One region of the Streptomonospora arabica genome, then DNA from elsewhere that is predicted to be linked to it. Evidence: riboswitches for the same ligand, from Rfam matches in the RefSeq annotation. Region 1 holds a riboswitch; each other region holds the start of a gene.
The links. Region 1 has a riboswitch for cobalamin ahead of ABD284_RS19565 (energy-coupling factor ABC transporter permease). Riboswitches for the same ligand answer to the same signal wherever they lie in the genome.
Positions count from the first base shown of each region.

Region 2: it holds a riboswitch for cobalamin, as region 1 does, so the genes downstream of both, metE (5-methyltetrahydropteroyltriglutamate--homocysteine S-methyltransferase) here and ABD284_RS19565 (energy-coupling factor ABC transporter permease) in region 1, are expected to answer to the same signal.
Region 3: it holds a riboswitch for cobalamin, as region 1 does, so the genes downstream of both, ABD284_RS17950 (ABC transporter substrate-binding protein) here and ABD284_RS19565 (energy-coupling factor ABC transporter permease) in region 1, are expected to answer to the same signal.

Region 1 covers NZ_BAAAQI010000014.1:72,799-76,062, reverse strand. The annotation lists gene ABD284_RS19580 (sirohydrochlorin chelatase) at 1-453, opposite strand, end outside; gene ABD284_RS19575 (precorrin-8X methylmutase) at 730-1,326, opposite strand; gene ABD284_RS19570 (4Fe-4S binding protein) at 1,366-1,566, opposite strand; cobalamin riboswitch at 1,725-1,931, shown strand; gene ABD284_RS19565 (energy-coupling factor ABC transporter permease) at 1,962-2,699, shown strand; gene ABD284_RS19560 (energy-coupling factor ABC transporter substrate-binding protein) at 2,703-3,101, shown strand; gene cbiQ (cobalt ECF transporter T component CbiQ) at 3,108-3,264, shown strand, end outside.
Region 2 covers NZ_BAAAQI010000013.1:89,043-92,306, forward strand. The annotation lists gene metE (5-methyltetrahydropteroyltriglutamate--homocysteine S-methyltransferase) at 1-1,716, opposite strand, end outside; cobalamin riboswitch at 1,873-2,093, opposite strand; gene ABD284_RS19075 (polysaccharide deacetylase family protein) at 2,491-3,264, shown strand, end outside.
Region 3 covers NZ_BAAAQI010000011.1:152,650-155,913, reverse strand. The annotation lists gene ABD284_RS17955 (response regulator) at 1-610, opposite strand, end outside; cobalamin riboswitch at 1,022-1,203, shown strand; gene ABD284_RS17950 (ABC transporter substrate-binding protein) at 1,277-2,275, shown strand; gene ABD284_RS17945 (FecCD family ABC transporter permease) at 2,279-3,264, shown strand, end outside.

The DNA of each region.
Region 1 (3,264 bases):
CGAGCCTCGGCCCACGAGCAGCACGGCGGTGGTCCGGGCTCCGGCGCCCTCGTCGCCCGCGTCCTCGCCTTCGTCGGACGGCGCGGTGTCGAGGACCTCCTCCAGGCGCTCGGCGAGCAGCCGAAGCACCGTGGGGTGGGGGCCGAGCGGGCGCCCGTAGGCGTAGTCGAACCCGGAGTGGCGCTCCTTCTCGCGAGCGAGCGCGCCGGGGATGTCGCCCTTGGCGTGGCCGGCGGCCACCAGCATCATCGGCAGGGCGACCACCCGCTGGTGGCCCTTGCCGTAGAGGTCGCCGACGGCCTCGGTGAGCGGGGGCGGCGAGAGTTCGATGAAGCCCCCGGCGACCTCGCGGTCGGTGAAGCGGCGGCCCAGGCGCTCGACGAACGCCTCGAAGTCCGCCACGCCCTTGTCGTCGCGGGTTCCGTGTCCGACCAGCAGCAAAGGGGGTTGCATCCGATTCCTAACCGGTGAGTGGGGTGTTTCGGACACGCCTTCAGGCAGCGCTGTCCGACTTGTCGGGTTGGGGGAGAGCCGCGTTGCGACGGCGGTGTGCTCGGATGCGCAGGGGCCCGGACCCGCGGGGTCCGCCGCTGCGCGGCGCGGTCGGCCCGGCGCCGTGCGGCGCCGCTGCCGCCGCCTGTTCGCGGTGGCCGGCTCCTCCTCTCTGACTCCTCGTTCAGCGGGCCGTGCCGGCGCGCGCCTCGCGGCGCGCCGCCGACGGTGCCCGGCTCACTCGGGTACGGGTACGGGACCGTACAGCAGAGCGTTCAGCGCCGCAGCGGCGACCGCCGATCCGCCCTTCTCCGAGACGTTGCTCACCTGCGGCAGTCCGCTCGCGCGCAGTTCGGCCTTGGACTCCGCGGCGCCCACGAAACCCACGGGCAGGCCGATGACCAGCGCGGGCTCGACCTGGCGGGCGACGATCTCGGTCAGCGCGGTGGGGGCGCAGCCCACCACCCAGACGGCGCCGGGGCCGACGTCGGAGTAGGCGGTGCGCACGGCCGCCGCCGAGCGGGTGATCCCGGCTGTGCGCGCCAGGCGCTCGGCGCGCGGGTCGGAGATGCGGCACACGCAGTCGCGGGCGGTGATGCCCGCGGCGACCATCGCGACGTCGGTCACCACCGGTGCGCCCTCGTCCAGCAGCCGGGCGGCCTTCTCGACCGCGGCGTCGTCGATCACCAGGTCGGCGGCGTAGTCCAGGTCGGCGCTGGAGTGGATGACCCGCTCGGCCACGGCGCGGCTGAGCGGCGGCATGGGCCCCAGGTCGACCCGGGAGCGCAGGATGGCGAAGGACTCGGTCTCGATCGGGTGCACCCGCCGCTCCACGGTCGTCTCCTCCCCCTTGCTCCTGCTCTACCGGCGCGGTCACTCATCCAGGACGGCGATCGCGTCGGCCGGGCAGATCTCCACGCACTCCAGGCAGCCCGTGCACCGGTCGCCCAGTACGGCCAGGCGCCCGCCCTGCGGTCGGAGCGCGTGCTCCGGACAGGTCAGCAGGCAGGCTCCGCAGGCCGTGCACGACGATGTCACAGCCACCGGAGCGGTGGGCTCGGCGGGGTCGGGCAAGGCGCTCCTTCCGTGCGGCGCCGGCGCTGAGACCAGTGCCACCGCGGCGTCCCGGTGGCCCCTCAGGCGCGGCGCAGGCCCAGCGTACACGGGGTTTCGGGCAGGACCGCGGCAGCGCCCACGGGATGTCCTCCTATTGCGGATCCGCCGCTCGGGCCGTACGTTCGATGGGCCGTGGTGTTCGGGAAGTCCGGTTTGAAACCGGCGCGGCCCTCGCCACTGTGAGCGGGAAGTCCAATGCCCCGACCGCCGTTCGCGGCACGTCGGCGCAGGCCACTGGGAGCACCAGCGACGCTGCTTCTGGGAAGGCCGGCGGAGGGCGGCGACCCGTCAGCCAGGAGACCGGCCACGGCGCGACGACCGTCCACGAGGTGCTGGAAGTTGGGTCCCCCGAGATGCATATCGCTGAAGGCTATTTGCCCTGGCAGCACGCCGCTGCCTGGACCGCCGCCGCGGCCCCGTTCGTCGCGCACGGTGTCCGGTCGCTCACGCAGGCCGTCCGTGCCGACCCCGATGCCAAGCTGCTCGTCGGCGCCGCCGGTGCGTTCTGCTTCGTGCTGTCGGCGCTGAAGATCCCGTCGGTCAGCGGAAGCTGCTCCCACCCCACCGGTGCCGGCCTGGGCGCGGTGCTGTTCCGCCCGCCCGTCATGGCCGCGCTGGGCACGATAACCCTGCTGTTCCAGGCGCTGCTGCTGGCGCACGGCGGGCTGACCACCCTCGGAGCCAACGTCTTCTCCATGGCGGTGGTGGGGCCGTGGGCGGCCTACGGCGCCTACCGGCTCGTCCGCGCGGTCACCGCCTCCGCCGGCGAGCAGACCTCGCTGGGCGCGGCCGTGTTCTGCGCCGCCGCGCTGGGCAGCCTGGCCACCTACACCATGACCAGCGTCCAGCTGGCCCTGGCCTTCCCCGACCCCGCATCCGGGTTCCCCGGCTCGTTCGCGACGTTCGCCGGTATCTTCTCGGTGACCCAGGTCCCGCTGGCCGTGATCGAGGGCCTGGTCACCGTGGTGCTCGTGCGGCTGCTGTGCCGAGTCAGCCCCGACCAGCTGCGCCGGCTGGGAGTACTGACGCGGCCCGCCGCCCCGGCGCCCTCCGCCGACGCGACCGAAGCGACCGAGAAGAAGGCGGGCTGAGAGATGCCGAGGACCGCGACCACCTGGCTGCTGATCGCCGCCGCCGCGCTGATCGCCGTGCTGCCCCTGCTCATCGGGGCCGGCAGCCACTTGGAGGAGCCCTTCGCCGGAGCGGACGCGCAGGCCAAAAGCGCCGTGACCGACATCGACCGCGGCTACGAGCCGTGGTTCACCTCGATCTACGAGCCTCCCTCCTCCGAGATCGAGTCGGGCATCTTCGCCCTGCAGGCCGCGATCGGCGCCGGGATCATCGGCTACTACTTCGGCGTCGTCCGCACGCGCAGCAGGCTCGCGGGAGGCCGGGCGGCGCCGCCGGACGCCCCGCGCACCGAGACCGCCGAGCGGTCCGCGGACGCGGCTGCCGACACCGCCGAGGCGGACTCCGGCTCCGCGGAGCGGTAGCCGCGCGTGCTGGCGATCGACGCCGCCGCCTACACCAGTCCGTGGCGGCGGGTGCATCCCGCCGCCAAGGGCCTGCTGTTCGGCGGCCTGCTGGTGTGCGCGCTGGCGCTGCCCACGTGGCCCGCCGCGCCGCTGGTGGCCGCGGTCGCCCTGGCCGCGGCCT
Region 2 (3,264 bases), on a different contig from region 1:
GTCGCCCAGCGGCTGGTCGTCGCGCACGAACGACCACGCCAGCATGGTCACCGGGCCGGTGAGCATGCCCTTGACCGGCCGGGCGGTGCGGGACTGGGCGTAGGTGATCCAGTCGACGGTCATCGGCTCGGGGCGCGACACGTCGCCGTAGAGGACCGGCGGGCGCACACACCGCGACCCGTAGGACTGGACCCAGCCGTTGGCGGTGGTGGCATAGCCGTCGAGCTGCTCGGCGAAGTACTGCACCATGTCGTTGCGCTCGGGCTCGCCGTGCACGAGCACGTCCAGGCCGATGTCCTCCTGGAGCTTGATGACGCGGTCGATCTCCGCACGCATCAGGCGCTCGTACTCCGCTCCGCCGATGCGCCCGGCCCGGTGGTCGGCGCGGGCCCTGCGGACCTCGGGCGTCTGCGGGAAGGAGCCGATGGTGGTCGTCGCCAGCACGGGCTCCTTGCCGGCGACCGTGCGCTGCTCGTCACCCACCCGGCTGGTCTCGCCGCCCAGCGCCTGCAACCGGGCGCGCACGCGGGAGTTGGTGAAGGACGCGGGCGGGGCGCCGCGGGCGGCCTTCAGCTCCGCCGTGACGGCCTCGTCCCCCTCGGAGAGCGCGCGGCCGAGCAGCACCACCTCGTCGACCTTCTGCTTGGCGAACGCGAGCCGCTCGCGCACCGCCGGGTCCATGCCGGGCTCGGCGTCCAGGTCGATCGGCACGTGCAGCAGGGAGCACGAGGTGCTCACCTCCACCCGGCCGGCGAGCCCCAGGACCGAGCCCAGTGTGGACAGCTTGGCGGGCAGGTCGGCGCGCCAGACGTTGCGCCCGTCGACGACACCCGCGACCAGTGTCTTGTCACCCAGGCCGGAGACCCGCGCCAGCTCGCCGACCCCTTCGGGGCCGCTGACGAAGTCCAGGCCGATCCGCTCGACACCGGTGCCCTTGAGCACCTCCAGCGCCTGCGCGCCGATCGCGCCGAAGTAGGTGGAGACCAGCAGGTCGGGCCGCCGGGCCTGGTCGCCCAGGCGGCCGTAGGCGTACTCCAGGCACGCAAGCTCGGCGCGGCCCTCGTCGCTCGCCAGGATCGGCTCGTCGATCTGCACCGACTCGGCGCCCACGGCCGACAACCGGGCGAGCAGCTCGGAGTAGCACCCCAGCAGGTCGTCGAGCAGGTCCAGGGGCCGCCAGCCCTCAGGGGCGTCCGCGGCGGGCTTGGCCAGCATGAGCAGCGTCAGCGGCCCCACGAGCACCGGCCGGGTCGGCACGCCCAGCCCCTTGGCCTGGGTGTACTCCGACAGCGGCTTGCCGCCCGCCAGGCGCGGCCGCGTCGCGGGCGACAGCTCGGGGACCAGGTAGTGGTAGTTCGTGTCGAACCACTTGGTCATCTCCATGGGCGGGAGGTCGCCGGTCCCGCGCGCCATGGCGAAGTAGGCGGCGAGCTCGGACTCGCGGTCCTCGGCGGCCTCGAACGCCGCCCGGAAGCGCTCGGGCACCAGCCCGAACAGGACCGCGGCGTCGAGGACGTGGTCGTAGTAGGAGAACGTGTTGGAGGGGATCGCGCCGATCCCGGCGTCGCGCAGCGACTCCCAGACTCCTCGGCGCAGGCGTGCGGCGACGGCGTCCAGGTCGGCTGCGCTGGAGCGGCCGTCCCAGTAGGACTCGCAGGCGCGCTTGAGCTCCCGGTCGCCGCCGATGCGCGGGTATCCGTGGACGGTCGTGGGCATCATGCGGCACCGCCCGCGGACGTGTGGCCTTCTCGCATGGCTTGTTCTCTCCCTCGTCGATCAGCCGGACGATCCGCGGCCGCGGGAGAGGGTGTGCGAGCGCACGCGCGTCACCGCCCTGGCCCTCCCTCGAGGCGCACGGACCACCGCGGGCGCGTTCGCCCGCGGGCGGTGGCAGGTATTCGGACTCGTGGGCACGGCACGGCCCGTTCGGGCCGCTCCTCCTACCGGCCGCCGCTTCCCAGGCGCGTACGCCCAGTGCCGATGACGGCTTTCGTTCCCACTTACCGCTGCGGGGCAGTCCCGGATTCGCACCGGGTTCCCTCTTGCGACACGCACGGCGCAACATGCGTGTACCGACCGCGGCTGCAACTATAGTCCAGGCAGTCACGGCCGCCCGTGGACGCCTCCCCACACAGCGTTCCCGGGCCCGCACAGCGACCGGACGAGGCCTGGTGGCCGCCGCCCCGAACCGCTCCGACGGAACGCGAGACCGATCCGCTGCGGCGGGCTTTGCCAACCTTGTGCGGTTGTTGGCTGCAACATGACGTCTTCTGTCGCCTAATTCGCCCCTGCGGAGATTACCCTCGACCGATGGACCGTGTCCGAATCGATATGTCATTCGCGGAACCCGCGCGGATTCCCAGGGCGACACATTCACCGGCACCCGACTCCAGAACCGTGAAGGACGCGCACCAGTTGAAGCACCAGCCAGTCGGCTCGCATCCGGGGTCACGGCCAGGCGCCGTCACGCCCCGTTCCCGATCAGCAACCGTGCGTACGGCACCCGGCGCGGCGGCTCTGGCGCTGCTTCTGGCGCTGACCGCCTGCACGGGCGGCGATGCGGACCCGGCGGCGTCGGACGCCTCGGCGTCGGCCTCGCCTCGGGCCACGCCCGCCACGGGCGCACCGGACGAGCTGACCGCCGTCGACACGGAGCACATCCCCGGCCTGGAGGAGCAGACCTCCACCAAGACCCTCGACGGCGGTGTGGAGACGCACGTGTCCTACCCGCGCGTGCCCAAGGCCGGCCCGTTCACCGAGCGGCTCGGCGAGATCACCGCGCAGGAGGCGCGGGACTTCGCGAGCGCCGAGCGGGGCGCGAAGTCCTACACCGTCGACTGGCAGGTGAGCGCCGCGGGCGGCAACGTCCTGGCGGTCCGCCTCACCCAGCACGAGAAGGACGGCGACGGCGAGCGCACCGGCTACTCCACCTACTGGTACAACACCGAGTCCGGCCGCACCGCCTACTCCACCGAGCTGCTGGACGGCCAGGGCAGCCTGGAGGAGCTCGACGGGCTGGTCAAGAAGCGGCTGAAGGACCGCGACGGGGTCGACGTTTCGAAGCTGCACCCCATCGCAGAGATGTACGACTCCGTGGGGTTCAACCCCGACGGCGGCCTCGTGGTGGAGTTCGACGAGGGCCAGATCGCCCCGGCGAAGAAGGGCCGGGTCCGCGCCGTCGTGCCCCGCAAGAAGGCGGCGCCGCTGCTGTCCTCGTTCGGCGAGCGGGCCCGCGAGGCGGCCGTGGTGGTCACGCCCGAGTTC
Region 3 (3,264 bases), on a different contig from region 1:
TGCGGCGCTGCATCTCCAGCTTCGCCAGCACGCTGGAGACGTAGTTCTTGACGGTCTTCTCGGCCAGGAAGATGCGCTCGCCGATCTGGCGGTTGGTCAGCCCTTCGCCGATCAGCTCGAAGATCCGCCGCTCCTGGTCGGACAGCTCGGCCAGGGGGTCGGTGCGCTGGGCGTCCTCGCGGATGCGGCGCATCATGCGGGCCGTGCTGCGCGGGTCGAGCAGGGACTCGCCCGCGGCGACCGTGCGGATGGCGCCCACCAGGTCGGAGCCGTGGATCTGCTTGAGCACGTAGCCGGAGGCTCCGGCCATGACGGCGTCGTAGAGCGCGTCGTCGTCGGCGTAGGAGGTGAGCATGAGGCAGGCCAGGTCGGGCAGGTCCGAGCGCACCTGGCGGCAGACCTCGACACCGCTGCCGTCGGGCAGGCGGACGTCGAGCAGGGCCACGTCGGGCCGGACCGCGGGAATGCGCGCGGTCGCTTCGGCGGCGCCGGCGGCCTCGCCCACCACCTCGATGTCGGGCTCGTCGCCGAGCAGGGCGCCGACTCCGCGGCGCACCACGTCGTGGTCGTCGACGAGGAACACGCGGATGGGGGCGTGGGCCTCGGCCATGGCAGGTCACCTCACTCTGCTGCGGCGGCGCTGCGCTTCGACCGCGCACCTCCGCCGTCTCCCGGACTGGCGTACCCGCTCGCGACGCCGCTCCCACCCGCCGGGCGCGCCTGCGAGGGGCGGGACGCGCCGCCGCACGCCCGCGAACAGCGAAACCGCAGGTGCGTGCGCATGCGCGGACGACGGCGGTCGCAGAAGAGGGGACGGAGGTCCCGGCCCGACCGGGACCTGCGCCCGAACGCACGGCGTCCGCCCCGCCCCTCCGGCAAGAAAGCGCGACCGCCGACCGCGCCGGTGCAGGAACCGCGGCCGCCCCCTTGGGGGACGTGGCCGCGCCCGCGGCTCCGCGAACCGTCCGGCACCCGGGCGGCCGACCGCTCCCCGGGCCCGAGGGCCGAGAGCGCGGCGTGCTAGCGTCGGCGGCGCCGTGGTGAACGGGAATCCGGTGTGAAACCGGTGCGGCCCTCGCCACTGTGATCGGGAGTGCTGTGTCGTTCGTCCGAACGGGCCACTGGGGCGCGATCCCTGGGAAGGCCGGACACAGCGCGCGTTCACCCGTCAGCCAGGAGACCGGCCACGGCACCGCACGACCCGATTCCACGAGGACCTGGAAAAGGCGGTCTCATGGCCCCCGTATCTTCATGTTCACCCCGTGCCGCGTGCGCGATGGCCTGCGTCGTCCTGCTCGCCGGCTGCGGCGCCCCCGCCCCCGAGCAGTCGGTCGGCGAGGACGCCGTCACCCGTACCAACTGCGGCATCGACGTCGCCGTGGAGGCGCCGCCCGAGCGTGTCTACGCCGCATACCAGCCCGGCATCGAGGTCGCCCACGCCCTCGGGCTCAGCGACCGGCTGGTGGGCACCGCGTTCCTGGACGCCGAGGTGCTGCCCGAGTACGCCGACGAGCAGGCCGCGGCCGACTACGTGCCGACGCTCCCGAGCAGGGAGGGACTGCTGGAGACCGAGCCCGACTTCGTCATCTCCGGATTCAACGGGTTCTTCGCCGAGAACAGCCCGGACCGCTCGGTCGGCACCCGCGCGAGCCTGCGCGAGCTCGGGGTGCAGAGCTGGATCCTCAGCCCGCTGTGCCCCAGCGAGGACGGGTTGACCGACCGGGCGATCGACCCGGAGTCGGTCCGGGTGGACAGCGTCTACCGGGACCTGCGCGACCTCGGCGCGCTGTTCGGCGCCGAGGACGAGGCCGAACGGGTGATCGCCGACATGCAGGAGCGGATCGCCGCCGTGGAGGCGAAGGTGGAGGGGGCCGAGCGCCCGTCCGTGGCGATCGTCTCCCCCGGCGAGGACGGCGGCTACCGGGTGGCGAGCGGAGTGGACTTCGGTACCCGGATCATCGAGCACGCGGGCGGCGTCAACGCCTTCGCCGACCTGACCGGGAAGCGCAACGTCGACGTCGGTGTGGAGGAGCTCGTCGAACGCGATCCCGACGTCATCCTCACCGACGCCTGCTGCGACGCCGGGATGACTACGCAGGATGCCCGGGACGAGGTCCGGGCGATCATGTCGGACCCGGCGCTGGAAGGGGTGGCGGCCGTCGCCGAGGGCGAGGTCCACCCGTTCCTGTTCGCCGACCGGGCGGCCGGGGTACGGGCGGCGCACAGCATCGAGCTGGTGGCCTCCCGCATCCATCCGGACCTGGTCGAGCAGTAACCCGTGACCGGTGCGACCGCGCCGCCCGGGACCGGATGCGCCACAGCGCCCCGGGCGCCGGGCGAGCCGCGCCGGGGCCTGCTGTCCGGCCGCGCCGGCCGGGCGGCGGGCCTGGCGTCGGCCGGTCTGGTGCTGGCGGCCGCGTGTGCTCTGTCGCTGGTCACGGGCAACTACGCCCTCTCCTTCACCGACGCGGTCTCGGCCCTGGTCGCGCCCGCCGGCAGCGAGGCCGACCGGATCGTGTGGCAGGTGCGCGTGCCCCGCACCGCGACCGGGGTGCTCGCCGGGGTCGGCCTGGGCATCGCGGGTGCCGTGATGCAGGGGCTGACCCGCAACCCGCTGGCGGGGCCGGGCATCCTCGGCGTCAACGCCGGTGCGGCGTTCGCCGTCGTGGTCGCCATGTCCGTTTTCCAGGTGGGCGCCCTCACCGGCTACCTGTGGTTCTCCTTCGCCGGGGCCGCGCTGGCCGCGGTCTTCGTCTACGCACTCGGTTCGCTCGGCGCCGGCGGCGCGGCGCCGGTGAAGCTCGCGCTGGCCGGTGCGGCGCTCAGCGCCATGGTGGGATCCGCGACCACGGCCATCACCCTTCTCGACCCCTCCGCACTCGACGGCTTCCGGTTCTGGACCGTGGGTTCGCTCACGCGCGCCGACACCGGGCAGCTGCTCGTGGCCGCCCCGGCCGTCCTGGTGGGCCTCTGCCTGGCGGCGGCGGTTCGCCGCGAGCTCAACACGGTCGCCCTCGGTGAGGACATGGCCCGCGGCCTCGGCACGCGGCTCGCGTCGACCCGTGCGCTCGGGGCCGTCGCGGTCGTGCTCCTGGCCGGAGCCGCCACGGCGATCGCCGGGCCGATCACGTTCGTCGGCCTCGTCGTGCCCCATATCGCGCGGGCGCTGACCGGACCGGACTACCGGTGGATCATGCCCTGGTGCCTGCTGCTGGCGCCGGCCGTGCTGGTGCTCGCCGACGTACTCGGCCGGGTGCTGATCCG